4 regions of the Lysinibacillus sp. Ag94 genome follow, and region 1 is predicted to be linked to each of the others. Evidence: riboswitches for the same ligand, from Rfam matches in the RefSeq annotation. Region 1 holds a riboswitch; each other region holds the start of a gene.
What was found. A riboswitch is a leader RNA that binds a small molecule or an ion and turns the genes downstream of it on or off. The one in region 1 is predicted to bind S-adenosylmethionine.
Positions count from the first base shown of each region.

Region 2: another riboswitch for S-adenosylmethionine. It lies ahead of MY533_RS19485 (bifunctional homocysteine S-methyltransferase/methylenetetrahydrofolate reductase); the one in region 1 lies ahead of MY533_RS08310 (O-acetylhomoserine aminocarboxypropyltransferase/cysteine synthase family protein).
Region 3: another riboswitch for S-adenosylmethionine. It lies ahead of MY533_RS18040 (methionine ABC transporter ATP-binding protein); the one in region 1 lies ahead of MY533_RS08310 (O-acetylhomoserine aminocarboxypropyltransferase/cysteine synthase family protein).
Region 4: another riboswitch for S-adenosylmethionine. It lies ahead of MY533_RS12470 (Na+/H+ antiporter NhaC family protein); the one in region 1 lies ahead of MY533_RS08310 (O-acetylhomoserine aminocarboxypropyltransferase/cysteine synthase family protein).

Region 1 is NZ_CP096780.1:1,835,414-1,843,630, reverse strand. Features, by position in the region: gene MY533_RS08340 (sensor histidine kinase) at 1-582, opposite strand, end outside; gene MY533_RS08335 (hypothetical protein) at 598-753, opposite strand; gene MY533_RS08330 (response regulator transcription factor) at 731-1,423, opposite strand; gene MY533_RS08325 (MerR family transcriptional regulator) at 2,079-2,309, shown strand; gene MY533_RS08320 (homoserine dehydrogenase) at 2,361-3,347, opposite strand; gene MY533_RS08315 (hypothetical protein) at 4,233-4,619, opposite strand; gene MY533_RS08310 (O-acetylhomoserine aminocarboxypropyltransferase/cysteine synthase family protein) at 4,972-6,273, opposite strand; SAM riboswitch class I at 6,391-6,503, opposite strand; gene MY533_RS08305 (glycerol-3-phosphate acyltransferase) at 6,800-7,432, shown strand; gene MY533_RS08300 (DASS family sodium-coupled anion symporter) at 8,064-8,217, shown strand, end outside.
Region 2 is NZ_CP096780.1:4,132,673-4,140,889, forward strand. Features, by position in the region: gene MY533_RS19485 (bifunctional homocysteine S-methyltransferase/methylenetetrahydrofolate reductase) at 1-1,641, opposite strand, end outside; SAM riboswitch class I at 1,952-2,050, opposite strand; gene MY533_RS19490 (protoporphyrinogen oxidase) at 2,176-3,564, opposite strand; gene MY533_RS19495 (globin-coupled sensor protein) at 3,792-5,084, opposite strand; gene MY533_RS19500 (tetratricopeptide repeat protein) at 5,629-6,915, opposite strand; gene MY533_RS19505 (YdcF family protein) at 6,975-7,991, opposite strand.
Region 3 is NZ_CP096780.1:3,847,115-3,855,331, reverse strand. Features, by position in the region: gene MY533_RS18070 (acetyl-CoA C-acetyltransferase) at 31-1,203, shown strand; gene MY533_RS18065 (acyl-CoA dehydrogenase FadE) at 1,347-3,131, shown strand; gene MY533_RS18060 (arsenate reductase family protein) at 3,475-3,831, shown strand; gene gcvH (glycine cleavage system protein GcvH) at 4,003-4,383, shown strand; gene MY533_RS18050 (toprim domain-containing protein) at 4,825-5,166, shown strand; gene MY533_RS18045 (thioredoxin family protein) at 5,182-5,484, shown strand; SAM riboswitch class I at 5,549-5,653, shown strand; gene MY533_RS18040 (methionine ABC transporter ATP-binding protein) at 5,915-6,943, shown strand; gene MY533_RS18035 (methionine ABC transporter permease) at 6,933-7,601, shown strand; gene MY533_RS18030 (MetQ/NlpA family ABC transporter substrate-binding protein) at 7,687-8,217, shown strand, end outside.
Region 4 is NZ_CP096780.1:2,699,157-2,707,373, forward strand. Features, by position in the region: gene MY533_RS12445 (ABC transporter ATP-binding protein) at 1-633, opposite strand, end outside; gene MY533_RS12450 (VOC family protein) at 1,170-1,595, shown strand; gene crcB (fluoride efflux transporter CrcB) at 2,293-2,655, shown strand; gene crcB (fluoride efflux transporter CrcB) at 2,652-2,981, shown strand; gene MY533_RS12465 (hypothetical protein) at 3,011-3,358, shown strand; SAM riboswitch class I at 3,583-3,691, shown strand; gene MY533_RS12470 (Na+/H+ antiporter NhaC family protein) at 3,797-5,077, shown strand; gene MY533_RS12475 (MFS transporter) at 5,193-6,392, opposite strand; gene MY533_RS12480 (DUF3951 domain-containing protein) at 6,766-6,924, opposite strand; gene MY533_RS12485 (DUF2812 domain-containing protein) at 7,269-7,814, opposite strand; gene MY533_RS12490 (PadR family transcriptional regulator) at 7,814-8,131, opposite strand.

The DNA of each region.
Region 1 (8,217 bases):
CGCACTACTATCCGAAACATCACCGGAACGATATGTTTTGCCTGTTTCAATGTTCGTTAATTCATAAGACCAATAATTATAATTTTTCGCAAAACTCTTTGCTTCTTCATTTGCTGCCTTTATATATTGATCAACAAGCTCTTCCTTTTGAGCTAGAATTTTTTTACGGACATGCTCATCATCCTCGAAATTACCCGTAATATCTTTAATTATTGCATCCCGCTCTTTCTCAAGCTTGGCTTTTAATTCCGTTGCATTTACATTAGCAGCTTCTTGGATACGTCCTTCATATTGAGTTTTAATACTATCTATCTGTTCTCCTAATGTTCCATAGCGATTACGATGTTCCTCTATTTCACTTTGTGTAACCACAATTTTACTTTTCAAATCCTCAGCTATTGGCATGTTCAACACTAATGGTCCTAATTCTGACTGAAAATTATCAAGTTCATGCTGGAAATTTTCAGATTGAAAATACGACTTTCCAATATATTGGTACCCGATCTTAGAGAACGTAAATATACCGAAAATTGCCCAGATTAAACATAAAAGAACGAGAAGAGGTTTCCAATTTTTTAACATACTTTTAACTCCTCTCTAAAAAATTCTCTCCAGTAATTGTAACATCCCGGAAGAGCGTGAAGTTACTATTTGGTAGGCATACACACCGAAATAAATTAGTCCAATAAGCCCTGCTACAAACCCTGCAATTGTAACATACTGCTCTATTTTATTTTTCCATTTTATAGCCAACGCCCCACACCACCTTTAAATAGCGTGGATTTTTCGGATCTGCTTCGATTTTTTCACGTATTTTTCGAATGTGTACAGCCACAATATTTTCTGCATTGTAAGCCTCCTCATTCCACACACGCTCATAAATCTCTCTTATCGAAAATACCCGCCCTACATTTTTCATTAATAATTCCGTAATCTTATATTCGATTGGTGTTAATCGAACAGGCTCACCTTCTAAAATGACTTCCTTTGCATCTTCATCTAATACAAGTCCGTCGATTTCCACCTTTGCTGCTCCCTCATTGTACGTCCCAAGTTGTACATAACGTCGCAACTGAGATTTCACTCGAGCCAGCAACTCTAGCGGATGAAAAGGCTTTGTGACGTAATCATCAGCGCCTACAGACAAGCCATGAATTTTGTCGCCATCCTCCGCCTTTGCACTAAGCATAATAATTGGAATGTTGCGCTCTTCTCTAATTTTAAACGTCGCTGTAATTCCATCCATATTTGGCATCATAATATCTAAAATAATTAAATGTACTTCATTGTTTTCTAATTTTTCGAGTGCCTCTAAGCCGTCAGCAGCTTTAATGACATTGTAGCCTTCATTCTTTAAATAAATTTCAATACCATCACGAATATCTTGATCATCGTCTGTTACAAGAACTGTTAATTTCGTCATGATATACACCTCGCTCTCAATTAATAGTGTACCTTTTAAATCTTAAAAACCAGTTAGTATAAAAATGAAGAATTTCTTAAGGTTTTAACTTTGGCGGGTGTCACGGAATCGAAAAGGATTTCACAAAAGGATGCTCGCCGTTATCGCAGGACGTGATCGTTTTAGCCTTCGTTCCCATCCCCAAGGAGTCGGCTAGACGCCCCTCCAATACAGGGCAATATATATGTCAAAGAAAAGACCTGCAGAAAAGGCTAGTCTAGTTCCCTCAGATAGCCCCTTCCCCATTGTTACATAGTTGATGTTCCCCGCAAGATTTCCAAAGTTCCCTTTCTAAAGCATCACTAAAGACAGGAGAGAGCTACTAAACGATAAAATGGTTCCAATAGCTACACCTGTAAGCCGAATTGATGAGAAAAAAAGACCTAGAATAAATGTCCATTTCCTTGAACATTTCAGACAGCTTTTTTACATTGCAAAATGGTAATAGCTAATCATCATTATTGCCCCCGTAACCGTCACAACTCATTAACATTAATAATACAGATTTATCCAAAATCAAACAATTACCATTTTCCTTTTTCTTTCATTTATTAACCTATAGTAGGCTTTCTATTAAAGGGAGGTTATAATAAAAGCAATAAAAGGAGCGAAATTTATGTATAAAACAATTGAAGAAACAGCCATCGAACTTGGTATGCCAGAGGATCAAGTTCTTCGCCTAGTTTACGAGGGCCGTATTCGTTCAGTATACGACGGTGACCAAATACTAATTAATAGCGGGCAATTTAGCACTTATTTTGAGCAGTTAGATCGCATTAAAGAGGAAATAGAAATTTGGCGGAATACACCTATTCCAGAGGATATCGATGTTAAAGATGAGGATTAAAAAATGCCTATCATTCAAACAAGTAGAACATTGTTGAATGATAGGCATCTATTATATTGTTACGACAAATCCAGCTCGCTTACCGATAATTTCCGCATAATCCTCAACCATTACACTAGCTGTTGGATACATGCCTGCCCCAGGTCCAACTAGCGTCAATGTGCCAATATAATTAGTATCTAATGCCACAGCATTATTGACATCATCAACTGGATAAAGTGGATGTTCTTTATCAACTAATTGCGGGCCAACCTTTGCGACCACTTTACCATCTGCTAGTTTCTCAACCTCAGCAACGTGGCGGTAACGCAAGCCTTTTTCACATGCTTCTTTTACTTGCTCTGCCGAAATACTATCAATACCTACTACTTCGACGTCAGCCCAGTCTGGTTGTTCTCCAAATGCCAAAGCACTTAAAATCATTAATTTTTTAAAGGCATCCTGTCCTGAAATATCATTATATGGATCTGCCTCTGCATACCCTAAATTTTGCGCTTCTTTTAGTGCGGTCTCGAACGACCAGCCTTGTGAACGCATTTTCGTTAAAATATAGTTGGATGTCCCATTTAAAACACCCTGGATACGACTAACATCATTGACAAGCAAAATGTTTTTCATCGTTTTAATAACTGGTACACCGCCAGCAGTCGTTGCCTCAAAGCCTACAAAAACACCGTTTGCTTTTGCAAGATCCTGTAGTTCCAAGCCTCGTTTTGCAAACATTACTTTGTTAGCGGTGATGACATGACATTTATGTTCAACAGCGCGCTTTAAATAAGTAAATGCTGGCTCCTCATTGACAATCGCCTCAAAAACAACCTGCATACCTGGTTCAGCTAATACTTCATCCATACTAGTTGTCATTAAATGCGCTGTGCCTGGTACACGTTCACGGCTAGTATCAGTAACTAAAATTTTTGCTACTTCTAGCTCAATTCCTAATTTATTTTTAAGCTCTTCACGCTTTTCGTTTAATATATGGTAAATTCCTTGACCTACCGTTCCAAATCCTAATATAGCTGCCTTTATAGTTGCCATTGTTGTATTCCCTCCAACTTACATTCCGCAGTTTCATTAAATTTATTTCGTCTCAGCTTAATTCGTACATATTTTGAATTGTGCGCCGACTTTATAAAGCAGGTCAATTTGCCGTGTTTCTAACACTTCGTTTTCAAACAGATATTTAGGTTAAGTCATCTAACCTTCGCTACTCTGAACGAAAATAAAAAACCTTTGAAACACACACAAATTCAAATAATTCAAAAATCAACTTAAAGAAAATTGTAACGTAAATACTTACATTGCACAAGAAAAATCTTTCTAGGATGGACATTTGTTTTCTGTAGACGTGCAAAAGAAATCGTTTTCATCCCTTTTATTATATGATTTTTCACTAGAACTATAATGATGGAACAATTATTGACTGTTCTTTTATCAATTATGCCTTGGCAATTGCGTTCGCATCCGGCTTTATGCTGGCACAAAGCCGATTCCATGCGCCGGGGGCTTCAGGCCAATATGATGTTAGCCACTCAGTTGTTGCTGTCGCTTCGCTTTTGCACAGATAAATTGCCACAGGACGTGGCGTCCTTTAGTTCAGCAAATGTCTTTTGTACCCATAAGCGGAGCGATAGGTTCAGACGTTTGCAAACCTACTGAAAAGAAACTTAACTACGCATTAATCTCACCAACTATAAATGTGAGAGATTTCTTCTGTAACAGCGCTTCCGTTACAAATATATTTGCTGAAAGAAGTTAAAAAACAAATGCCTTTCTTCTATTATATATATGTATGTAAAGACATTCATAAAAATTGTTCTTTTGAAATATATTAATAAAATTTTTTCTGTATTTTTTCATCGTCTAATTTAAAAAACTCATTCCCTGTAGCAGCAGAGAATGAGCCAAAAATATGAGGGATAATTAACTAGCGTTGGCAAGCAATTTATAACGATATTGTATTAAAGCTTGTTGAACTAATCCTATTTCCTCCCGCGTAAAATTTGGTATTGCATACGTACGTTCAACTAATTGGAATGTACCGTATTTTAAATAATACTCTGTCGCTGGAAGAGGAATATGATTTGCTCCATAGCTTTCATAAGCTTCGAAAACTTCTTTTACTGTATAGCCTTCCTCTTTGACATAAACCATTTCAATAAAAGCAGAATGTCCAAAGTTCTCTTGCCATTTACGTTCAACTGACGCAAGTATGTTTTGAATGGACATGTTGTTCACAAACACATGACCTTCATTTAATTCATAAATAAGATAAGATGCAATGTTTTGCGCACTATACACATTTCCCATTTAAAACACTCCTTTATCATCAGTTTTGTAGCAAGAGTAGCTACTGGCTGAGTAACTACTCCTCTTCATCTATTCAAAAGTGGGGGAGCACTTATGAAACTAAATTAGTTTTAGCATTAATTGAAAACATTGGTTCTAGGTTGGTAGCCCTTCGAACACTTTTCTTATTACCTAGTATAAAACAAGGAATTTAAAAAATCAATAATACTTATAAAATTACTAGGTATTAAATTTTCAGCTTCTTCACCAAATGAGGCGAGCGGATGATGTAGCAACGTTTGACGCATTACCAAATGAGGCCTATCGAATGAGAAAATACGTCAACACTACAACATTACCAAAGTCCTTTTTATTAAGCTTCTACTTTTTGTTGTGAAGCTGTTACTTGTTCAATAGCTTGTTTTAAATCTTCAATGATGTCCTCTACCGCCTCTAAACCGATGGATAAGCGAATGAGCGACTCGGTTACGCCAGTTTGGATTAGCTCTTCAGCAGATAATTGCTGATGTGTAGTAGATGCTGGATGAATAATTAATGATTTTGCATCCCCTACATTTGCTACGTGCGAGAATAATTTCACACTATCTATTAATTTACGCCCTGCTTCACGTCCACCTTTAATACCAAATGTAAGCACTGAACCGAAGCCATTTTTTAAATATTTTTTAGCTAAATCATGGGTAGGGAAATTTTCTAAGCCATTGTAATTTACATATTCCACAGATGGGTGGTTTCGTAAATATTCAGCTACCGCTAATGCATTTTCATTATGTTTAGGAATACGCAAATGAAGCGTTTCTAAACCTTGTAATAAATTAAATGCTGCATCTGCACTTAATGTTGGACCAAAGTCGCGTAGTAATTGCACACGCAATTTTGTGGCGAATGCTGCCTCTGCTGTGTCAATACCATAACGTAAACCGTGATAAGAAGCATCTGGCTCAGTAAAACCTGGGAAACGGCCACGAGTCCAGTCGAACTTCCCTGCATCTACTACAACGCCACCTAAAGTTGTTCCGTGGCCACCAATCCATTTTGTTGCGGAATGAACAACAATATCTGCACCGTAGTCAATTGGTGTAGAGCCATATGGTGAAGCAAATGTGCTATCAATAATTAATGGCAAGCCGTTTTCATGTGCTATATTTGCTACTGCTTCAATATCTAGTACCTTTAAACTTGGGTTACCGTAAATTTCAGCGAACACGGCCTTTGTTTTATCAGTAATAGCTGCTCGGAAATTTTCTGGATTTGTTTCGTCTACAAAAATCGTTTTAATACCGTAGTTTGGTAGTGTGTTGGCGAATAAATTATAAGTACCTCCGTATAAAGAGCTACCTGCAACGATTTCATCGCCTGCCCCTGCAAGATTTAAAATGGAAAATGCGATAGCTGCTGCACCAGATGAAAGTGCTACTGCTGCTGTACCGCCTTCTAATAAAGCGACGCGTTTTTCAAAAACATCTACAGTTGGGTTTGTAATTCGTGTGTAAATATTGCCGGCTTCCTCTAAGGCAAAAAGACGTTGCGCATGAGCTGTGTCTTTAAAAACGAAAGCCGTTGAGCGATATATCGGTACTGTTCGTGATCCTGTTACCGGGTCTGGCTCTTGGCCACCATGTAACAGCAATGTTTCTGGTTTAAATTTTGTCATTGTATACCTCCAAATGGTTATTTTTTTACGATGGTACCGGAGATGAGGAGGATTTTTTTAGTAGAAAACAAAAACCCTCTTCAGCTAAGAAGAGGGTTGCGGTTGCAAGTTTTCCTCCCCTTATCTGCCAGATCCAATAAGAATCTGTAGGAATTAGCACCTTAGCAAGTTCATCACTTACTGGTTGCCGGGCATCATAGGGCCTATCCCTCCGCCGCTCTTGATAAGAGTATGAGATTCAATTTCCATCGTTGTTACACAGTATAAACATAGACTTTTTCACTGTCAATACTAAAATTTTATTTTTTCTGAAACTTCCGTCTGCTTTTTTACGTAATACGAACGCATACACTATTTTGATATTTATAGTTTTTATCACCAAAATGTGGGGTTGATTACAGTTCCGACTATGCGCTCTCCTAGGGGACCCAGTCTCTACTCCAATCAACTTTAGGGCATTTGTTATAACAAACGTCATTCCTAACTTTTAGTGACGAGCCTATTTTATTTTGAAAGGAGAATTTTTATGATAAAAGCCGTTATTATTTTTCTTCTTGTTGGTTATTTGATTGGCTGTATTCACGGCTCTAAAGTTGCTCAGTTTTTATCTGGAGTAGATTTAAAAAAGACTGGTCATGGCAATGCGGGTGCATCTAACGCAACACTTTCCCTCGGCTGGAAATACGGCATATTAGTTGCACTGATCGATATCGGCAAAGGCGTTGCGGCTATAATCTGTGCACATGCCTATTTAGCAGATATAACACAATTAACAGAAATACAAGTTTGGCTCTTTACGTATATTGCAGCTGCCGGTGTCATTCTAGGTCATAATTTCCCATTTTATATGGGCTTCAATGGCGGTAAAGGAACTGCTTCAATCATTGGGATATTACTTGCGATTGATTGGACAATTGGCTTATTTGCACTCATTTTATTTGTTATGTTATCTTTCGTAACGAACTATTTAATTGTCGGTGTACTTGAGTTTTATCTCGTTTTCTGTATAGCCACATATTTATGGATTCCTGGAACAGTCCCAACGATTATTGCCCTATTACTTTTTGGTATAGCCATCATTTTGCATATCGAAAATATTAAGCGCTTGCTGCTAGGAACTGAGCCTAAAGTGACTTCAGCATTCAAAAAGAAAAAATAAGGATCATCACCAAAACGTGTGGTTGATTTCCGTTCCTACTGGGTGCTTTGTAGCTGACGCTTCGCTTTCGCTACAGAAAACATTTGTTGCTGCCGCTACGTTAGCACTACGCTTTCGCACAGAGCAAAGCTTCCTAGGGGCGTCCGATGAGCCGCTTTTGGTGCTGCCGCTACGTTAACACTACGCTTTCGCACAGAAAACATCCGCTTCGCTGCAGGGTCTCTGGCCAACAGATGTTTTTTGCGCGAAAGCGTGAGTACAACGTAGCGACAGCAGCACGATGTTGGTCACGAAGGCGTTATCACAGGATGTGATGCTTTTAGCCTTCGTTCCTCTATTGCTAATCCCCAAGGAGTCGCCCAGTCGGAACGAAGGTCAACTATTTACATAGTAGACGTTTTAACAAATTCATCCACAACTTTTGGTGATGAACCAAAAATATAATATCTTTTGGATATTTTTGTCTTTTCTATGACCATCAATTTTCTCGCAACTGCCCATTATCGCTATATATAGAGGGTATTTCACATACTAGTTTTTTTACAATAAATAGACAAATTAACTTTCTTCATAAAGCATTTTACTAGCCGATGTGAAAATTATAGTCATGTTTAAGAAAGGATGAAAAAGTATGTCTACTTCTGAACAAGCAAAACCAAAACGTAATTTGAAACCACTCTGGATTGGATTAGCCTTCGCTTCATTAATCATCATTACTTTTTTACCTAACAACGGCGATTTACCTGTAGCCGGACAACGCGCTTTGGCTATTTTAGCTTTTGCTG
Region 2 (8,217 bases), 2.3 Mb from region 1:
TAACGCTTCATCAGATAGTTTGATGCCTGGTACTTCATGATGTAAGAACTCCGCACTTTTATAGCTCGTTACTGGCATAATACCAATATAAATTGGCGTATCTAAATGCTTTGTCGCCTCGTAAATTTCCACGATTTTTTCCTTTGTATAAACAGGCTGTGAAATAAAATAATCTGCCCCATGTTCAATTTTCTTTTCTAATCGAGAGACAGCGCGTTCTAGTACACGGACATTAGGATTAAATGCAGCCGCTACAGAGAAATTTGCCTTTTTACGAAGCGGTTTCCCTGAGAACGAAACACCTTCATTTAACTGTTTTATTAATTGGATTAGCTCCATTGACGATACGTCGTAAACGCTAGTTGCTCCTGGGAAATCGCCTACCTTTGTCGGATCTCCAGTAACCGCTAAAACATCATGAATTCCTAGTGCATTTAATCCCATTAAATGTGATTGAAGACCAATTAAATTTCGATCTCGGCATGTTATATGGGTTAACGGGCGTACCCCGTGCGTTTCTTTCAGTAAGGCACCCATTGCGACATTACTAATCCTTGGAGAAGCAAGTGAATTATCTGCCATCATGACTACATCCGCGCCCGCCTCATATATTTTCTTTGCCCCTTTAATAAAGCCTTCTATTTCTAAATGTCTTGGTGTATCTAACTCCACAATAACCGAGCGTTCACGTTTTACTTTTTCATGTAATGGCTCATAATTTGCTGGCTCTGCCTCACGCACAATCTCTATTTTTTCTGGCTTTGTATACTTTTCTTCAACCGGGGATAACTCTTCTAAGTACTTTTTCGCTGCAGCAATATGCTTTGGTGTCGTACCACAACAGCCACCAATTAAACGCACCCCTTGATCACGAAGCTCTACAGCTGCTCGACCAAAATAATCAGCCTCCGACTCATAAACGACACGCCCATCCTCTAAATCAAGAAGAGAGGCGTTCGGATACGCTGACATAAATGCCTGCTCAGGAAGCTCTACCCCTTCAAAAGCTTGGATAGTATGGTGAGGACCTAAACGACAGTTAACACCTACGATATCAGCACCTAACGCTTCAAGTTCATGTAAGGCGTGATTTAAGCTCATTCCATTTTGTAATACTCCGGGTTCGTGCATAGAAACTTGAGCGATAATCGGTAATGTCGTTTTAGCTCGTAGCATTGATAAAGTCGCTGTTAGCTCTTCAAAATCATAATAGGTTTCAAGTAAAAGGCCATCTGGATTTCCTGCAAGTAAAACCGTTGCCTGCTCATCTATAGTTGCTAAGATTTCCTCTAACGTTGCATCACTTTTTCGAATACCACGGATTCCCCCAATAGTACCCAAAACAAATTGCCCACCATCCGCTGCTGCACGTTTTGCAATCGTTATAGCAGCTTCATTATATTGCTGTACACGAGATTCTAATCCATAGCGGGCTAATTTTATGGCATTAGCTCCGTAAGTGTTCGTCTGAATAATATCGGCACCAGCAGCTATATATTCTCTATGAATCTTTTCAATTAATTCCGGTCTCTGTACATTCATTTCCTCATGACAGTACTCCAAGCCATAGCCGTATAAAACTGTACCAATTGCACCATCTGCTGTAAGAACATGCGTTTTTAACCTTTCAAGCAATCCCATAAAACTAACCTCTCTTTCTTTTTCTATCATTATGCCTCGGCATAATTCGTTCTGAATCGGCTTTGGGCTTAGGCTGCAGGTTAGTTAGCCTACTACTAGCCGCTGAGAACTCCTTGCCGATTCCGTGACATCCGCCGAAGGCTTTAGGTCAACACGAAGTTGGTCACTCAGTCGTTGCCACAGGACGTGGCGTTCTTAGACCGAGTTCCTCTATTTCGACTGATGTTTGGACATCAGCCGAAAAAAAGTTAAAATAAAAAAGCCTTCTTTCACAAAAAAAGAAGGCTTTTACGTTTCGTAATTGTTTTCCTTCTCATCTTCGACACACGGTCTTCTGGATTTAGCACCTGACAATAAGTTGGTTGCTGAAGCTTCATAGGGCCAGTCCCTCTGCTTCTCTTGATAAGAATTTAGTATGAATTTTTTAAATAATTAAAAGAATCATATCGTTTACGAACGATTGAGTCAAGACTATTTCACTGAACAAAGGATAATTTTTACGAAATTCATAAAATTTTGATTTATATTAAACAATTACAATAGTTTTTCTACAAGTTCCTCACCAATTTTTTTACCATTTTGAATACACGCACCTATGCCTACTCCAAAATAAGAGCATCCTGCTATTGATAAATTTGGATAGTTTTTCTCGAGCTCTTGTAAGAGACCTTGCAACGCTTCACGATGTGCCAAGTCGTACTTCGGCATCTGGTCGATCCATTTCGTCACGTTAATAACAGTTGGTTTTTCTTCAATCCCTAAGCTTTTTCTTACGTCCTCTAGAGCTACAACCGCTAATTCTTCATCTGACATCATACGCAATTTCTCATACTCAGGGTTAATGCTCTTATAAAAAAGTCGTACAAGTAATTTTCCTTCTGCTGAAGTGTGTTTCCACTTGCGGCTTGTCCACGTTGCTGCATTACAGATAACATCCGAATTATGTGACACAATATAGCCTGTTCCATCTGCAGGTAATCTATTATCAGGAACATCAAATCCTAAATAAATCGTAATGGCGGATGCAGTATTAAATTGTTCAAAATAGCCGTTCAAAGAGTCATCCTGTAATAAGCTTTGTACCGCTTCATTTGGCAGTGCCAATACAACATGATTTGCTTCAATCATTTTACCGTTTGCTAACGTAACTGCGTATAGATTCTCCTGCTTTTTAACACTAGTAGTAGCAATCCCTTTTATAATTTCTACATCTGTTAATGTTTCTTCAAGTCGATCAATTAGTGACGATAAACCATTTTTAAATGAAATAAATTTTTTATTGGCGGCTTTCACAAATTGTTCTCTGTTTGCATCGAAACCTTTAATAATACTACCGTAATCGTTTTTGTAATCGATTAAATACGGTAAAGTAGAAGCAATTGAAAGTTGATTTAAATCTCCAGAATATACACCTGCAAGTACCGGTGCTATTTGGTTTTGAACAAGCTCTTCACCTAAATAATACGTTAAAAATTCCCCAATCGAGCTTTCCTTTGTAAACCTTTCATTCGGCATTGTTAAATCCTTTAACGCTTCTTTTTTACCTTCCTCTGATACAAGCGTGCTTTCCTCAAGAGATTGTAAGCTCATAGGAATACCGAATGTTGAGTCTGCTGGGATGGCATGTAGCTCATTATTTGTGTAAATATACGAAATACCTGTTTCGTTATATACAAGATTTTGTGCAAAATTCAGTTCCTCTACTAACTCCATGACACCTTTATGACGCGCTACAATAGAATCTGCTCCAGTTTCCATGATGAATCCTTGTTCATATGCAGAGTGCAGCTTGCCACCAAGATATGTATTTTTTTCAACAAGCACAAGTTTTACATTTAAGTTTTTCTCCTGGACTTGGCGTTGTAAATAATGCATCGTACACAATCCCGTAATTCCGCCACCTAATACAACAACTGTTTTCATATTAACCGCCCCTATTTTTAGTTCTTTATTTAGTATAAACTTTTTTTATCGAAAATTACGTTAAACCCTTTACAAATTTAGCAAAAATGGAGCTATCCAGCATATTGGACAGCTCCATTTTTTCATCATATATTCGCTAGAGGCTTTTACCTTCATTACAGAAATTATCTATTAACAGTTGATATAGTGTTATTTGTGCCCTAATGTATGTATCAACAATTTTCTCTTCATTCATTTAAATTTTGTGCAAAGCTAGCTAATTTTCCAGCTGAATTTTTCACTTCGTTAAAGGCAATACCTAATTCACTTAGTACTTCCGCTATTGCCTGTACTTCTTTTTCCATCCGACCATTTTGGTCTTTCGCCTCGGTCATAGCTTCTAATATGTTAGTAAATTGGCCTTCCGTTTGAACCATATTTTCCTCACCAGAGGCTACCTCTTCTTGAATATTACTAAGCGAATGAACAAGTTTATCTGTCCGCTCATTCGTTTTATGTAGTAACGTTGCTACCGATGTGACAGATTCCTTTGTTTGAATCGATAGTTTTCTCACTTCATCTGCAACAACACTAAAGCCTTTACCCGCTTCTCCAGCACGAGCAGCTTCTATTGCCGCATTTAAAGCTAACAAGTTCGTTTGATTAGCAATATTTGTCACAACATTCATAATCGATTCCATTTCCTTTGACATATCTGTCAACTGTGCAATATTTTCCGCTATATCATCAAGTGAGCAAATAATAGTATTCATATTTTGCGATTGACTCTTTAAGCGTTCACGCCCATCTAATGCCTGACTCTCAGCCATAGTCGACACTTGCAGTGATTTTTTCGCTAGTTGTTTAACTTCCTCTGATTGTCCACTTAAGCGATGAAATGAATTGTTCGTTTCTTGAGATATTGTGGCAAGACATTCCGAAGACTTTACGATTTCTTGCTCTATCGCTTCTTTTCTACGTTCTATTTTTTCATGAAGTTGCTCAATTGTGTGCTCAAACGCCTCTAAAACCAATTGTTGCTCAAAATTGGAAATTTTCGAGATGGCTCGAATTGTATTAAGCTGATCTATTGGATGAACAACATGTTCTTCAACCAAGTCAATAAATGACGCAGTTAAATCTTGAAACGCACAAATATACCATTGTGTTTTAAGGCCAATATGGACATGCACTTTAGCAATTTTTATGCGTCTTTGATAAAATTCATTATCAATCTTACCATTAAACATTTCAATAATATGACGTCGTAATGTAATTTTCAGCTTCTCCACAGAACTATGTCTATTAATAATATCTACTAAACTATGTTCAGTTCCAATCATTTCATAAAATCGATTAACAATATTATCAATATTGGCTTCTACAAAAGGTTGAAAGGCTTTTAAATATTGTAAATCTTTCTTTGTCAATTTAAGCAAATCAATTTGCCTTTTTATTGATTGGCAATTCACTATATCCATTTTCACCGTGTAGTGCTTTAAATCTAATGCCGTTGTCTTTCTCTCTTTTTGAAAAATCACACATTTACCCTCTTTCATGCCGTGTACTTTTGAAAAGCTGAGAAAAATCTAATTTCGTCTACCAAAAATATAAAAGATCAGGAAGATTCATCCCCAACTTTTGGCGATATGCCATCACATTACTTATGACGCTGATTTCTGCTACGGGCTACCATCAGCTAAAAATAGCAATCTTATGACTAGCTATTACTACTAACTACTCTTTCAGAATCACTCATATACATTATACATTTTATAAATAGCTGTCAATTTTCGGATATACATTTTTTCCCTTAAATTATATAAAAAGTCCCTGTTATCTAAAGCAATAAAAAAGCTACCACAATACTTTTGGGTAGCCAATTTACATCATCTCTATTTTTTTATCCTTATTTTTTCCTCGTTTTAGTTTGAAGTAATTACCTCTTTGTTATATTAATATTTTTACAATCATTCGTTCATAGTGATATAAACCTATGAAATACCCATAAATAAGCACTTAAGACCTGTGTAGAAAACGTTCATAATAAATTCTAAATACCTATTATTTTTTAATGAAAAATACTTATTTTCCTTTCAACTCTTGCAGTAAAATTGCAGCCTCCTCACTTCCTGCTTCTGCTGCAAGTCCATACCACTTAATAGCCTCTTTAATATTTCTAGCTATTCCCTCACCTTTATTGTAAATGTGCCCTAATTGTAATTTAGCTTCCAGATCTCCTTGAAGAGCGGCCTGTTTAAACCAATGAATACCCTTTTCAATATTACGTATACCTGTTAACCCTTGGCTCCAAATAAAGCCCAAATCATAAAAGGCATCGATGTGATATTGCTCTGCAGCTTTTTCATACCAAAATAATCCGCGGTTCACATCTTTAGGTTGCCCTAACCGTCCCTCTAAATAGATTCCTCCAAGCCTGTATTGCGCTTCGACATAGCCTGCTTCAGCAGATCTTCTATAGTAGCTACATGCTTGCTCCTCATTTTTGTCGATTCCTAGTCCCTGCTCGTAAATAATTCCGAGGGTAAACATAGCCTCTGCCACACCTTGTTGTGCAGCGAAATCGAACCACTTCTTCGCAAGTACCAAATTTTCTGGTACTCCCTCACCGTTAAAATACATATCTGCTAAATTATTCGCAGCATCTGGATGCCCCTGCTTTGCTGCAGCCTCATACAATATAAACGCTCTATTATAGTTTTCTTGAACACCTAGACCTTCAAAATAAAAATTACCAAGTGCATATTGTGCATCGGCATTTCCTTGTGACGCTGCTAACTCAAACCACTTTATTGATTTTTCTGGTCGGAAATATTCGCCGTCAATTGCGCTATAATATTCGCCAAGCTGAAATTGTGCATCTGTATCCTGTTCCTCAATGGCATCTTTGTATAAGTCAATAATTTCCTCATGATCTAGATCTTCTTCATCAAACGCCTCAACCTGTTCATTTTGGTGAATAAAATACCATTCCAATATATCAAGTACATCATCAACAACTTCATTGCAATTGGATAACCTCTCCAGAGAAGAAATTTGCCAAATAAATATATAGATAGGGAGTGGAATTGCATCACGCAGTAAATCATCATATTCAGCTAAAAGCGTTAGCACATTCTCCTGTACTGACTTTGTCTGTTCTGGATGTATAATTTGTAAGTGTCGTTGTTGATTCTTTTTCAACAGTCCTTGCACAACTTGATATAGTATTTTGTGCAAGGTTGCTAATTGTACTTGTTCGACTGTTATTAAATTAATGTTTTGCGCAAACCATGTATCTTCTGTTTGCGTGAGCTTTTGCAGAGAGACAATTCGCTCTTTATTTTTTTTTGCTAAAAATTGCCCATACATTCATTTCCCCCCTTGCACTCTATCTTGCCACTATTATATGGAAAACAGTTCTAAATTGGTTACACATATGCTCTCAAGATTAATCCAATAAACAATGTAATAAACAAAAAGACAGTGACATTCATCCATTTATACATTTCTAATAATCCGATAAATTCACGAGTAAATGCATTAGGTACATAGTAAAAGGCAGTCTTCGAACCAACTCCTTGTGCATCAAGCTTCGCCTTTTTTGCATAAATACTTGCACGAAAAACATGAAAATTATTCGTTACGAATATGGATCGATATTTCTTTCCTTGAGCATGCTTATCCATAATTTTTTTAGAGAATGCCATATTTTGTTCTGTATTTGTCGATTGATCTTCCATTAATACTTTTTGAGCTGGTATTTGATGTTCGTCAACTATATATTTTTTCATGGCATATGCTTCTGATACTTTTTCATCATGCCCTTGTCCACCTGAGACGATAATGTAAGGTCGCTCACCATATTTTTTAAATTGCTTTACCGCCTCGTCTAAACGGCTAGCTAAAAGTGGTGGCACCTTATCTCCAATTAGTCCTGATCCTAATGCAATAATATAGTTTGGCTCATACAGGATCGGCGTAAAATGATAGAGAGTCGCATAGGCCATTATGCTTGCGTATAAAAACATTGTATAGCCAAAAACCAAAAACGCATAGAAGAAAAGAATGTGCCAAATTTCATGTTCGATATTCATAAAAATTACATATACATACCAAATCATCATAATAAAAAAGCACAAGCCAAAAATAGCTAACAATAGATTACGGACTTTACGGCCTTCTTTTTCAAGTAAAACTTTACTATTAAAAAACGTAGCTATCGATAAAATAAACATCATACTCGGGAAACTTCCTAGTATAATGACTATACCCATCTTCGACACAATCCCCTGCTCATTTGGCAGAATTACAGGATGACTAATTATTATTGTGCTTAAAATAAACAACCCTAAAAGGCCAAGAACTACTGCATTGAGAAGACGTCTTTTTTCCGTTATATATAACAGTAAAAAGATTGAAATTAATAGTAATAATGTTGAAATCATCGTCTCACTCCTTTCTTTTTATCTACAATTTTTAAGGTTCTCCTTCTAAAGCTCGATTGTATTCCGTTCCGGCTAAGCGCTCAACTGTCTACATTATAAGTAGTGCATGGGTGATAATACAGACACTTCTTGGTCAAATTTGATGCTATCTCTAAATTGATCGAAGCGTTTATTTTATTTTCCGAGAAGATTCATGTAAAATTACTATTAAGAACTAGTTTAGACA
Region 3 (8,217 bases), 2.0 Mb from region 1:
CTTGCACATGAAACAAAGGGGGATTAATACATGCGTGAAGCCGTTATTGTAGCAGGAGCACGAACTCCGATTGGAAAAGCGAAGAAGGGTTCTTTAGCAACAGTTAGACCAGATGATTTTGGAGCGGTTGTTGTCAAAGAAACATTAAAAAGAGCGGGCTATGAAGGTCCGATTGACGATTTAATTTTAGGGTGTGCAATGCCTGAAGCTGAGCAAGGCATGAACGTAGCACGTAATATAGGAGCGCTTGCTGGGTTACCAGATACAACACCAGCGCTGACGATTAATAGATTCTGTTCATCAGGTTTACAAGCAATCGCTTTTGCAGCAGAGCGTATTATGCTAGGACATTCTAAGGCGATTCTTGCTGGTGGAGTCGAGTCTATGAGTATGGTGCCAATGGTAGGTAATACACCTCGTTTAAATCCAACGCTAGCAGAAACTGCTCCCCAATATTATATGGGGATGGGGCACACAGCGGAGGAAGTGGCACGTCAATACAATGTAAGTAGAGAAGACCAAGATGCATTTGCTGTTCGTTCACATGAGCTTGCAGAAAAAGCGATTAAAGAAGGTAAGTTCAATGATGAAATCGTACCAATTGAAGTAGAGCAGCATTATGTAGATGACAACAACAAGCCACAGGTGAAAAAATTCACGTTTAGCATGGATGAAGGTGTACGTCCAGGTACATCTGTAGAAGGTTTAGCGAAGCTTCGTCCAGCCTTCCATGTTAAGGGCAGTGTTACAGCTGGTAATGCCTCTCAAACTTCGGACGGTGCGGCGGCAGTACTTGTAATGGATCGTGAGGAAGCAGAAAAGCAAGGGCTGACACCAATGGCGAAGTTTTTAGGCTTTGCAGTTGGTGGTGTACCTCCTGAGGTGATGGGTATTGGACCAATCGTGGCAGTACCTAAAGCACTTGAAATTGCAGGGCTAGCAATTGATGACATTGATTTATGGGAAATTAATGAAGCATTTGCGTCACAATCCTTACAGGTCGTACGCCATTTAGGCATCGACCAAAATAAAGTAAATGTCAATGGTGGAGCAATTGCCGTAGGTCACCCACTTGGTGCAACTGGAGCCATTCTAACATTAAAGCTTATTCATGAATTGAAGCGTCAAGGTAAGAAGTATGGCGTCGTAACAATGTGTATTGGTGGCGGAATGGGTGCTGCAGGGGTATTTGAAATTTTATAATTCAACGTTCAAAGAAATAGAGATAGTTGCTAGATCAGCTTGGAGTGCAGCGTTTCCGGTTGCCTCCGAACACAGTGCTTCAAGCTTTTCTATATATAGGGGATTAAAGCTATTAACAATAGATAAATAGGGAGGAATTTAGCATGACAGAAAAAACAACGGATTTTATTAAAGGCGGCGGATTTATTATTGAAGATGTGGAATTAGATCGTGTATTTACACCAGAAGATTTCACAGATGAGCATAAAATGATTGCTAAAACAACTGAAGAGTATGTAGCAAATGAAGTGTTACCAGTCGTTGAAAATTTAGAACACCATGAATTTGAGCATTCGGTTCGTCTACTGAAAAGTGCAGGCGAACTCGGCTTATTAAGCGCAGATGTACCTGAAGAATATGAGGGTCTAGGATTAGACAAAGTTTCTTCTGCATTAATCGCAGAAAAAATGTCTGTTGCTGGCGGCTTCTCTATTACACATGGTGCGCACGTAGGTATTGGTTCTTTACCAATCGTACTTTTCGGAAATGAAGAGCAAAAGCAAAAGTATTTACCGAAGCTTGCGTCAGGTGAATTAATTGCTGCTTACGCATTAACTGAGCCAGGTTCAGGTTCTGATGCATTAGGTGCAAAAACAACTGCGAAGTTAAATGATGCAGGGACACATTATATTTTAAATGGAGAAAAGCAATGGATTACAAATGCAGGCTTTGCAGATGTATTTGTTGTCTATGCGAAAATCGATGGTGATAAATTCACGGCATTTATCGTTGAACGTGACTTTAATGGCGTTTCAGTTGGACCGGAAGAGAAGAAAATGGGTATCAAATCTTCTTCAACTCGTACATTAGTGCTTGAAGATGCAGAAGTACCTGTGGAAAATCTACTAGGTGAAGTGGGCCGCGGACACGTAATTGCCTTCAATATTTTAAATATCGGGCGCTATAAATTAGGGGTTGGAACAATTGGTGGCTCGAAGCGTGCATTAGAGCTTGCCATTCAATATACAAACCAACGTCAGCAGTTTAAAACGAAGCTGTCTGATTTCAATCTAACAAAAGAAAAACTATCAACAATGGCATCGCAATTATATGCATCTGAGTCATTAAACTATCGTACTGTAGGTTTATTTGAGGATCGTTTAAGTCAGCTAAGCCCAGATGAGCAAAAGCAAGGAAAAGTGATTGCTGGCGCAATTGCTGAATATGCTATTGAATGTTCTATTGCTAAAGTATTTGGTTCTGAGACGTTAGATTACATTGCAGATGAAGCAGTTCAATTACACGGTGGTTACGGCTTTATGGCTGAATACGAAGTAGAGCGTATTTATCGTGATTCTCGTATTAATCGTATTTTTGAAGGTACAAATGAAATTAACCGTATGATTGTACCAGGTACATTTATGAAGAAAGCATTAAAAGGTGAATTGCCATTGCTACAAGTTGCTCAAAACTTACAACAAGAGCTTCTTATGCTAATGCCTGAAGATGTAGGCACAGAGCCACTAGCACAGGAAAAATATCTTGTGAAAAATGCGAAGAAAATTGCTGTATTAGCAGCAGGCTTAGCAGCACAACGCTACGGCGCGAAGCTTGATCAAGAGCAAGAGGTATTGGTGAATATTGCTAATATTGCAAACCAATTATTCGCGATGGAATCAGCTGTATTACGTACAGAAAAAGCGATTGCTCGTGACGGTGCTGAAAAAGCGCATCAAAAATTACTATACACTCAAATCTTCTGCCAAGAAGCATTTGCAGAAATTGAAAAAGAGGCAAAAGATACGATTCTTGCTTCAGCAGACGGCGACGCTGCACGCATGACATTGTCTGCGCTCCGTAAATTAACTCGCAACAACCCATACAACTTAATCGCGAAGAAACGCGAAGCTTCTGTTAAATTAATTGAAGCAGAAAAATTTGTAGTTTAATATGACAGCTTTAACCTAGCTATCCACAGAGATGTGATAGCTAGGTTTTTTGAAAATAAAGTAAAGCAAAACGAGGGTTTTCCATTCCGGCTGGGCGCTTGGTGCGATTGTAGGCATTTTATCAGCGATTCTGAGTATCTTATCAGCGCTAGCATTTGGGGCGTCTAGCCACTCTTCGCTTTTGTTGCGGCTCATCGGATGCTAGTGGCCGGGAACTCCGATTAACCCACGCTTAGCATGAGGAGTTTCATTTTGGTTCGTAACGGTTATGATGGTATACTACAGAAAATGAGGGATACACTGAAAAGGTAGTTCCTAAAAATGATAGTAGAGGAGCCTATAAATGACGATTCAATTTATTCAATATCCGAAATGTACTACTTGCAAAAAAGCTCAAAAATGGCTAAATGACAATGGGGTTTCATACGAAGAGGTACACATTGTCGAACAACCACCTACAAAGGACGAATTATCAAAATTATGGCAAGCTAGTGGACAACCTTTAAAGAAATTTTTTAATACTTCTGGTATGAAATATCGAGAGCTTGGCTTGAAAGATAAACTCGCTACAATGACTGAAGAGGAGCAGCTTGAACTGCTGGCATCAGATGGTATGTTGATTAAACGTCCGATAGTAACTAATGGAAAAAAAGTTACTTTAGGGTTTAAAGAATCAGATTTTGAGCAAGCTTGGAAATGACGCTTTTAACTTGTTTCAGTAAAGGTTGTATGTAGTGAAAGCGAAGCGTCAGGTTAGAAGTCTTCACCTCTTTAGGTTTGAGATGAATGAGCATAATTGATTCTTGTTTTTATGGTAGAAGTATGGCACACTGAAAATGAATATATTACATATTTATGGAGGGGTTTTTGCATGAGCACACCTAAAGACTTACGTTACTCTGAAGAGCACGAATGGGTAAAAGTAGAAGATGGTAAAGTACGTATCGGTATTTCTCATTTCGCACAAGCTGAACTTGGAGATATCGTTTTCGTTGAACTTCCACAAGTTGGCGACGAAATCAAAACTGATGATCCATTCGGTAGCGTAGAATCTGTTAAAACAGTTTCTGAATTATACGCACCAATCTCAGGTACAGTAGTTGAAGTAAATGCAGATTTAGAAGATAGCCCAGAATTCGTTAATGAATCACCATATGAAAAAGCATGGATGATCGTTGTAGAGCCTGCTGATGCTTCAGAAATTGACAAGCTTATGACAGCTGAGCAATACGAAGAAATGATTGCAGAATAAGACAAGCCTTTAGCTTCTTATAGCAGGTGCCTAAACATTAGCAACAAGAAGTTACAGCCTCCGGCGGATGTCACGGAATCGGAAAGGTGTGCTTAAAGGATGTTAGCCTAAGATCATCGCATGCATGCGATTATGGTTAACTGACCTGCATCGGTAAAAATACCACGTCCTTGTGGTTTTACCGAAATGAACGACATCGCGTCGGCCATCGTGTAGGCCTAAGCGCAAAGTCGATTTCGGACGCAATTATGCCGAGGCATAATTAATTAGAAAAACGTCGGAAACTACCGACGTTTTTTTATTATCCTCATGCATTCTCCCACTATTGTTGGTGAAGTAAATGCAAGTATATTTCTTTATTAATAGGTATCTAACTGTATCAACGATAAGGTTTATTGATATAATGAATTATAAGGGCTATGTCTAAATGGGGGTGGCGTGATGTTCGAGGGAAAATGCTTAATTGTAGAAGGCCGATCGGATAAACTTCAAATCGAACCTATTTTAAATGAAGACGTAAAAATACTTTGTACAAATGGTACAATTGGTGTGCATCAATTAGAAGAGCTACTCGATCCATATGAGGGTTGTGAGCTTTATACATTTTTTGATGCAGATACATCAGGTAATAAGCTACGGGCATTAATGGACAGACATTATCCAGAGGCTGAGCATTTACGAACGATGCCAACATATAAGGAAGTTGAGACAACTCCGAGGAAAGTGTTAGCGGCTATATTGCTTCGTGCACATTTCTCAATCCATAATGAGTATATTTTGTAAGGTTGCGTGAAAAAGATGGAAGAATGGTCAACAGAGCAGTGGAACGCGGCTATCCAGTCCGGTGAAAAAGCTGCCTTTTATTTATATACGCCAATGTGTGGAACGTGCGCAGTTGCATCGAAAATGATGATGGTAGTTGAACAATTGTTGCCACAACTACAGATTGGTAAAGCGAATATAAATTTTATAGAGCAAATAGCTTATGATAATAAAATCGAAAGTGTACCATGTTTACTCGTATATGAAGGCGGAGAAATGACAGCAAAGGTTTATGCCTTTCAATCTGTACCGTATTTATACGAATTGTTAAAAAATTAATTGACGGAATATTAATCGCGTGGTAAAGTAACAAATATATTAAAAAAACAATAAATATATCGAACTCTTATAAAGAGCGGCGGAGGGAAGTGCCCTATGAAGCCCGGCAACCATCACAAACGTGAAAAGGTGCCAAATCACCCAAAGATTTATCTTTGAAAGATGAGAGAACGGTTTAGCGTATAAGTTACGTGACCCCTTCTACTTGTCTATAAGTGAAGGGGTTTTTTTAATAGAGGAACTCAGTTCTAAGAATGTCATGTCCTGTGGCGATCAAGCGAAGCGACAGCAACACGGTTTTTATCTGTGCGAAAGCGAAGCGACAGCAACACGGTTTTTATCTGTGCGAAAGCGAAGCGACAGCAACAACAAAAAAACGACTGAGTGACCTTAACGAGGCATAATTGATATGAGAAAAGGAGAATTCGCTATGATTAATCTTCAAAATATTACGAAGAAATACAAAACTACGAATGGCGAATTAACAGCAGTTAAAGACGTCAACCTTTCTATTAAAAAAGGTGAAATTTTCGGCATTATCGGCTATAGTGGCGCTGGTAAAAGTACAATGATTCGCTTGTTAAATGGGTTAGAAAAGCCTACATCTGGTACGGTGACGGTTAACAATCAAGAGTTTTCATCCATAAAGGGGCAAAAGCTTAGGGATGCTAGACAAAAGGTAAGTATGATTTTCCAGCATTTCAATTTACTTTGGTCTAGAACTGTTGCAGAAAACATCGCTTTCCCACTCGAAATCGCAGGTGTGCCAAAGGCAAAACGTGAAGCACGTGTGAAAGAATTGATTACACTAGTTGGCTTGGATGGGCGCGAAAAAGCATATCCATCACAACTATCGGGGGGACAAAAACAACGGGTAGGTATCGCTCGTGCACTTGCTAATAATCCAGAGGTATTGTTATGTGATGAGGCAACATCCGCACTCGATCCAGAGACGACAGATGCTATTCTTGATCTACTTGTCGATATTAACGAACGATTAGGTTTAACGATTGTCTTAATCACACATGAGATGCACGTTATTCGTAAGATTTGTCATCGTGTAGCGGTTATGGAAGCTGGAGAAATTGTAGAACGTGGCGAAGTATTACAAGTATTCCAAGCTCCACAAGCTGCCATTACGAAAAAATTCGTTTCTCAAATTACAGATACGAAGGAAACACAGGAAACTGTGGCACAAATTAAAGCAAATTATCCTAATGGACAACTTGTTAAGCTAATCTTTGTAGGAGAAAAAACAGAGCAGCCTGTCATTTCACATCTTGTGAAACAGTTTGATGTAGAAGTAAGTATTGTACATGGTAATATTTCGCAAACGAAAAATGGAGCGTACGGTACACTTATTGTGCAAATTGATGGCTTAGGTGCCAATGTTGCTGCTGCACTTAGCTACTTAAATACAGTCGAAGTACAAACGGAGGTGATTGCAAATGCTAACTAGTCTTTTTCCGAATGTCGACTGGGAAAAAATGTGGGACGCTACGTATGAAACATTGTACATGACAACAATTTCTACGGTTATCACATTTATACTTGGATTAGTAATTGGAATCTTATTATTTTTATCAAGTCCCAACCAACTATGGGCCAATAAAATTGTGAATTTTTTAACAGGATCAATCGTTAATATTTTCCGTTCGATCCCATTTATCGTCTTGATTATTTTATTAATTCCATTTACGAAATTTTTACTCGGCACAATTCGTGGCGCAGATGCGGCTTTACCAGCATTAATTATTGGGGCTGCACCATTTTATGCTCGTATGGTATTAATTGCTTTACGCGAAATTGATAAAGGTGTTATTGAAGCGGCTCGTTCAATGGGTGCCAAAACGTCAACGATTATTTGGAAAGTATTAATTCCCGAATCGTTACCAGCGCTTATGTCTGGTCTTACTGTAACGGCTGTAGCGCTTGTTGGTTATACTGCGATGGCCGGTATTATCGGTGCAGGTGGTCTAGGAAACTTAGCATTCTTAGATGGCTTCCAACGTAATCGCTCAGATGTAACTTTAATGGCGACTATATTAATCTTAATAGTAGTATTTGTTATTCAATGGATTGGCGACTTCATTACAGCGAAAACAGATAAACGCTAAAAAGAGCATCACACTACTAACATTTGGTTATCTCGGTTTTATACCGCTAACATATTTAATATAAGTAAAAAGGGAGAGTAATAAAATGAAGAAGTTATTAACAGGTTTATTTTTATCTGTATTAGTACTAGCTCTAGCCGCTTGTGGGGCTGGTAAAAAAGAAGAAACAGGCTCAAGCTCATCATCTAGTGATAGTAAAGAAAATGTAACATTAACAGTAGGTGCTTCGAATACACCACATGCTATTATTTTGGAAAAAGCAAAACCAACTTTAGCTAAAGAAGGTATCGATCTTAAAATTGAAAAATATCAAGACTATGTATTACCAAACCAACATTTAGAATCTGGCGAACTTGATGCGAACTACTTCCAACATTTACCTTACTTAGAACTTAGCATGAAAGAAAATGGCTATGACTTTGTAAATGCTGGTGCTATTCATATTGAACCAATCGGAATTTACTCTAAAAAATATAAATCTCTTGAGGATCTTCCAAAGGGGGCAACAATTTTACTTTCTAGCTCAGTATCAGACCACGGTCGTATGCTTTCATTGTTAGAAGCTAAGGGCTTAATTAAATTAAAAGATGGTGTTGATAAAACAGCAGCAGAAATA
Region 4 (8,217 bases), 860 kb from region 1:
TACAACTCTCACTCCTGCCACCGACTCTAGAACACTATCATTCAGCTCTCCAAAAACATCCTGCGCCTTCATATAGCGTTCATGCACAATCTTCCCTAAATATTGAATAAGGATAGCCATGATTGGTACTGGCAGCATTGCAAAAAAAGTAAGTTTCCACGAAATCATAAAACCCATGGCGAAAATAATAAAGCCCATGTAAATTGTGGAATCAATCAATGTCATAATCCCGAATCCAGCAGTTAGCGACACAGCGTTTAAATCATTCGTCGCACGGGCCATTAAATCCCCAGTACGATTTTTTTCATAAAAAGTTGGTGTCATACGCAAAAAATGCTGCATAAGGTTGCGGCGTAAAATTTTCTCTAAGTTAATAGCCCCTTCAAATAATCTGAATTGCCACACAAAATTAAGGGCATAACCCCCAACAATGATACACAGGAAAATCAAAATATACTTCGTTAAAAGAGCTGGTGTCATTTCACCAGCAGTCAATATATCAATAATTGACCCTAGTAAATATGGTGGAACAACTTCTAAGCCACTCGCAATCATTAATAGCGTAACGGCTATTGTATATTGCTTCCAGTATTTCTTGAAAAACCAGCTTAATTTACTTAAAACATCAAACATACGTTATAACCTTCTTTCTCAAGTGCTGTTAAAACTTTGCTACCCACTCTCCATAAATTTCTTGATGAAAATCATTTTTTGTCCTTTGTTTCGCATACACATGCACTCCTTTTTTATGATCACTACAACCCTTTTTTGCAACAAAAAAGACACATACCCCCAAAAAAAGAGCATGTGTCTCTTCATAAAAGGCAAGGAGTTACCATGCCATTTATTTGCAACGCAAAATAAAAATGTTAGAAGACATGGACAATGTATGCAGTTGTACTTTGATATGATACTGGTAAAATTAACATCGTCATGCCCTCCTTTACTTTAGATTGTTATAGTGTTATTGAAGATTATCATACTTTAGAAATATTTGTCAACTAACTCACTGGTATTTTTTCTGTTTTTTAGAAAAAAATTAACGCTTTAAAGCGATGAATTGCTAAAATCCTAAAATGTAACATAAAAATCTATAACTTTTTGTCTTGACTTTAACGCTGCGTAAACCTTTATGGTTAGTTTGTATGAACCTAAAGGAGGAAATAGACATGAATGAATTTTATCAAATGCCCTTATTTGTAAAGCTAAAAGTAAAAGATATTGAAAAGTCAAAAGAATGGTATGGAAATGTACTAAATTTCAATTCAGTATTTGATTTTCCAGATGCTAACGGAACAACTTCAATGACCCATTTAAGAGGCGCAAAGTACCAAGATTTGATGTTATTACAGGATGAAGAAGTCAACACTTGTGACTCAGTCATTATTAATTTATTTTCTAGTGATATTCATAGTATTTATCAAGCTGCACTGGAAAATGACACAAATATCATTCAAAAACCGACAGTTCAACCATGGAATGCAAAAGAATTAACTTTAGAAGATCCAGATGGATATGTTTTTACAATAACGGAAATTGTCGATTCCAATAAAGACTTTGATACTGTCATTGACAATGTTAAAGGACAATTATAGTAATAAAAAATTATGACATGTTTGCAACAGCAAAAACACGTTACCTGTTACACTACTTATGTTAAGTAGCTGGCAGAGTATTAAAAAGAATCAAGTTCAAAAAAACGGTAAGTAGTATCCTTAATTTTTCACAAAATACGATTACAAAATTTTCAATTCTGGAAGACCCTAAACGAACAAATCTAGTTCGAGAGGGGCTTCCAGCAATTGATCGTTAGATTTCCGCCTAACTTTTTAATTTATCACCTAACTTTAATTTATCGCCCATCCTCCCCCAAAAAATTAAAGAATAGTAAACACGGAGACTGTCCCCTGCTTTCCATTAAGGGTGTAAAAAATGCCATTCCTCTTCGCTCATGCCAACATCCATCGGTGCAAGTTGAATATAAGAGACACGAGCGTCAAACTTAAACATCAATTATTGTTTTGAACTTTACAGTGTGCTTTTGAAGGCACCAGCTCTATTGTAATAATTATTTTTGTATTATTGTGTTTTCCATCGACGGAGATTTCAATTGAACGATGTAATCGTATTTGAAACTATAATTTTGCTATGATATAGGGACTTTACCTACGAAGTATTTTGGAACGTAAAACGGTGATTTTTTTGATTCAATATAACTGGTAGAAATATATCTAAAATGGTGTGCACATGATACACTTTTCAATATAGATATTTTAGTAAGGAGTCTTTACTGTGAAATCATTTTTAGCTGTTGGAATTGGCGGATTTTTAGGTGCCATCTGTCGATATAGCCTTGGCCAAGCACTTTCAAATAACGGTGGTTTTCCATTTGCGACACTTTGTATGAACTTAATTGGCTGCTTTTGTTTAGCGTGGCTATTTACTATGTTTACAAAGCGAACGCCTGTTATTATAGGAATTGGTACTGGCTTTTTTGGTGCCTTTACAACCTTTTCGACATTTTCTTTAGAAACACTATTCCTTTTGCAGGATAGTAAATGGCTACAAGCCGTTCTTTATATGTTAGTAAGTGTTTTTGGCGGTTTAGCTTGTGCATGGCTAGGATTTAAACTAGCAAAGGGGCGCATCGTATGATAATTATTGGTATCGGTGGATTTTTAGGTGCACTAACACGATTTTATCTAGGAAAATTGATTGTCCATACATACCCATGGGCAACATTTTTTATTAATATAACAGGGTCTTTTGCGCTTGGCTTTTTATTTGCGCTACATTTAAGTGATTGGATTTGGCATTTTATAGGGATTGGTTTTTTAGGAGCCTATACGACTTTTTCGACATTCGGTTTTGAATGTTTGACGCTCTTGGAGCAGCAAAAATGGAGACAAGCGATTGTTTATATAAGCACTACAGTTATATTCGGCTTATTTTTCGCTGCACTTGGCTTTTACCTTGTATAGCCGCATTTTAAAAAACTAGAGGTGATTTTTTGACACAGCCATCCATTGAACAATTACAAGCGCTTGAAGCTGACATTGAACAAACACTATATAGTTTAATCGATCTAGAACTAGAAGAAAACTCTCTAGAAATGAATACACGCTTTGCACAATTACTTGCAAAGGTACAGGCGGTACAATTAATTGATTATAAGCTTGACGTCCTCGTTGATCCTCAAGCATTTGCAACAGAAACATGTACTCTACTACAAAGTTTAATAGAGGCCAAGGCTAGACCACAAAAAAGACAACGACTTCTAACACATCGTATGATTTTAAAAATATGGCTACGTAAAAATCAACGCTTTATGACGGAATTTTTACCACAAATGTTTTAGACGCCCTTTGCTGTCCAAGGGGCGCCTCCTTTTAAAGTTGCAATTGCTGCAACACTTCTTTTATTCCCTACAACTGTTAAATTGAGGTACTCTACGCACATTATGGAAATTTACCTCAAAAACTTTTCAGAATATAGCTTTGAAATAAAAATTAAATAAAAATATGTTGCAAATATTGAATTTTTATTTTAATATTTATTATTGTGAAAAAAATAATATTTTGCTTCTTATCAAGAGAGATGGAGGGACTGGCCCGATGAAATCTCGGCAGCGGAACTTATGATTTTAAGTTACTGTGCCAAATCCAGCAGGCAAAGGCTTGATAGATAAGAGGAGTGTTTTATAGATATAAGGCCTCTTCTTGTTGGACAAGAAGAGGCCTTTTTTCGTAAAAAGAATGGACAAAAGACGTGTCCAATTTTATTTTTGGAGGTAGACATGAAGAAAGAGAATCCATGGGCGCTAATCCCATTTGTTGTGTTTTTGATTTTATTTATTGGCTCAGGGGTTATTACAGGTGATTTTTACGCCTTTCCTGTCATTGTAGCCATTTCCATTTCAGGCGCTGTCGCTTTAGCGATGAATCGAAAAGAATCGTTTGCGCAAAAGGTTGATATTTTTTGCAAAGGCGCAGGAAATTTAAATGTCATGCTAATGGTTGTTATTTTTCTTTTGGCTGGGGCCTTTTCAGCGGTAGCAAAAGGCATGGGGGCAGTGGATTCCACTGTAAACTTTGCTTTATCGGTCGTTCCGCCAAATCTACTTGTCGTAGGCTTATTCATCATTGCCTGCTTTATCTCCCTATCAATGGGGACATCAGTGGGAACGATCGTTGCGCTAGCGCCCATTGGAGTTGGCATAAGCGAGCATATCGAACTTTCTATGGCTTTAGTAATGGCAGCAATTGTTGGCGGTTCGATGTTTGGCGATAATTTATCTTTTATTTCAGATACAACCATTACTGCCGTTCGTTCACAAGGTGCACAAATGAGGGATAAATTTAAGGTGAATTTTTGGATTGTCTTGCCGGCAGCTATTGTAACGAGTCTTATTTTAGGGTTCATTACAATGGGTGAAACTGCGCAAGTGGAGCATTTAAGCTATAATTGGGTAAAAATTGTTCCCTATATTTTGGTCATTATTTTAGCGTTAGCTGGAATGAATGTTTTCCTTGTTCTAGCATCTGGAATTGTTCTCGCCGGGGCTGTTGGCTTAGCGGATGGCAGCTATCATTTAATGAGCCTTTTTCAAAAGATCGGTGAAGGAATGGCAGGCATGTATGAAATGGCATTCCTTGCGATATTAATAGCTGGAATGGTGGAAGTTATAAAGTATAACGGAGGGATTGACTTTCTACTTCACCTTGCAACAAAAAGGATTAAATCGAAAAAAGGTGCTGAATTTGGTATTGCAGGTCTAGTAGGCCTAACTAATTTATCGACGGCCAATAATACGATTGCTATTTTAATTGCTGGTCCGCTTGCAAAAAATATTGCTGAACAGTATGAAATTGAGCCAAGAAAGTCCGCAAGTATATTAGATATTTTCTCCTGTACGATTCAAGGACTTCTACCATACGGAGCCCAATTCCTGGCAGCCGCAAGTGTAGCCGGAATTTCACCAGTGAGCATGTTGCAATACTCATTCTATCCAGTCCTTATAGGAATTTGCGGAACCATCGCTATCCTCATCGGATACCCGAAAGGAAAGAAAGCCTGAGCTCCATACTTAAAAAACATTGATTTACCACTAAATTACTCCAATTGTTTTGCAAGAAATAATCAAAACAATTGGATTTTTTATTTTGATAAAGATACTAGTTAAAAATTACAAATTATACTTTCTCATTAGTTATTTCGTAACGTCTATATTTGACCATAAATCCAATTCCAAGAATAGGTCCAATCGCTAATATTGTAAAGACCCACTCCCAACCAATAATCCCCTGTATAATCGGGATTAGGTTTATTGAAAATATAGTAAGTAAGAAACCAATACACATTTGAAAAGTAAGGGCTGTACCTACATAATCAACCTCGGCTATTTCTGAAACTACAGCTGAAAACTGGGCGGAATCAGCTATGATAGACATCCCCCAAATCATGGCGATTATTAACGTTAACCAAATATATTGCCCAAATGTAAAACCTATTACTAGCGAACAGATAGCACTAATAAACATAGCAATAATCGTTAAATTAGCTCTTCCGATTTTATCCGAGATTAGTCCCCCTATTACACAACCAATCCCTCCAGCAATTCCTATTGAAATAAAGGAGGATAATGCAATAAACCAATGAGGAATTTCTGGTGAATAAGTTAAGAAACTAGCTGTTAAAAAAGCTGGAAGCCATGTCCACATCGCATACAATTCCCACATATGCCCGAAATAACCGTAGTTCGCAAGCATTACTGGTTTATTCAAAATAACTTTTTTTATTAACTTGAAAGAGAAAGGCGATTTATTGGGTACAATTGGGGCATCTTCTAAAATATAAGTTACTATTATAGCTGATAAAAAAGCCAATCCTGAAGTACTAATTATCACGAGTTTCCAATTTAACGAAGAGAAAAACATAACTACAAAGTGTGGTAATGATGATCCTACTGTTAATGCAGCTATTAAGACTCCGATTGCAAACCCACGTTTTTGTGGAAACCATTGTGATAAAATTTTTACTGCTATTGGATAGACACCTGCAAGAGTTATACCCGTTAAAATTCTAAGTAGAATACCTAAAAAAGCGTAATGGACTAGAATTAGTAAGACATTTAATATTGCGCCTAGAAAAACTGAAATCGCAAAAATCTTTCGGGAATTAAAGCGGTCCGCAACCCCAAAATAGGAACTAAACAATGATCCTATTACAAAGCCAATAGGAATAGCAGCCGAAAGCCAAGCTTCTGAATTGGAGCTAAGGTTCCAAATTTCAATTAATTCGGGTGCAATCACTGATGCACTAAACCATAAGCTTAATGCACATAATTCTGATAATCCAATCCATACCAATGCTCTCCAAGAACCTTGAATCATATTATCCCCCCAAAAATAAATCCGAATCTCCTGCGAGTTCACATAAAGTAACTGTTTTAATTAGTCACGAGCGAAGTTAAGTATCAGGGTAAAGTTCTGATATACGCAAAGCGAAAAGAGTTAACCTTCCCAAAAACAAAATCATTCTTTGATCTATAAAAAAGGTAGATTGTCATTTACACAAAACTATTGACTATCCCTTGAATAAATAATACCAAATACAGGATAAAATGCCTTCATAAATCTTATTATCGATAAAAGGAAAAAATCTACTATTATCTCATATTGAAATAATAGTAGATTATCATATTTTATACTATTAGTTATATAAAGCCTGCACCTCTACTGTTTGATGTTTGTAACCACCACTTACTTAATTGTCATGTTTACTTCTACCATCCATAGCATTATCAAATGGTGTATACGTCATAGTAGGTACTTTCTTTTTCACAAAAACGCGATATATTGCCCGAACCAAAATGCTTGAAAAAATTAGACTTACAATAAGCGCTATGCTATTGCCAATATTCATTCCATCATCCTATCCTTTCGTTATGGTTTTTCTACTTTGCAAGTGTACTACCAATTAATGTAGGCAAATGTACGATTATATTGTCATCAAATATTGGACATGCCCAGATTGTAAATATAAATGATCTTAAATATCTTTATTCTAAAGGTCTACATAATTATACTTCGACATTAAGTGAATTTTTCCTGTCGTTTAGTGTTCGTAGCGTTATGATCTCGCACATAAAACATCATGTTGGACCAAGCGACCAACGAACACCCTAGTTATAACGGTAATACCTCCATTGACATACTAATTTTCAAACAACATGAAAAAACAGCTGATAAGCTTCAGCTGTTCGTTCTTTATATATGCTTGGATTTTAAGCGTAGGTTTTTCCACATATGATAGTAAACTCCACCAGAAGTCATTACTGCTGGAACAGTAAAAATAAAGGAATATATAAATCCTTGGTCTGCAATGTGTTGAATTGTTCCAGTAGTAAATGTCATAATTACCCACAAAACCATCGTTATAGTAAGAGCAATAAATGCTGCTAGGTTTACAGGCTTTGCAAGACGTGCTAATTTATCAATAGAAGACTCAGCGTCACTATAAATGGGTGTAGTTTCTGGTGCTGCCTTAAAAATATGCATATCAGTACTAGAACAAACATGTGTCCAGCCACCGTAAGCAAATAACTCAAAATACTCCTCTTCTTCACTCTTCGATAATTTACGATAATCAATACTAAAAATGACGTCTTGTGGTTCACCCTTCTCTAGACCATAGCCCGCACATCGAAATCTTTTTAAATGCCAACCTTTTGCCGCTTTTTCACTTAATTTTTTCATATCGCGCTCCTCAGAAAAAGCTAAACCATATGATGCCATATATCTTTTATTTCGCACTATTTTTGCCCCCTTTGTAGTCCCTGCTCTGCCAACTGAATCATGACCTTTCTTCTTTCAATATCTTCGAGCAATATTTCTCGACCTTTATCCGTTAAGACATAGACCTTTCTCCGAGAATCCGAATCATCATGTAGCTGAATAAGTCGTTCAGCTAATAGTTTTTTAATAATTGTATAAAGGGATGCAGGACCAACTACGAAAGTACCCTTTGTTGTCTCCTCTATTAAACTCATGATCGCATAGCCATGTCGAGGCTCCGTTAAGGCAGCCATAATATAAAAAACAGAATCAGTTAACTGCTCTAATGATTTCATTGTCTACACCTCCAATATATCATAAAACGATATATCATTAAATAATATATCACTTTATGATATATTGAGCAACTCTATAAAAAATC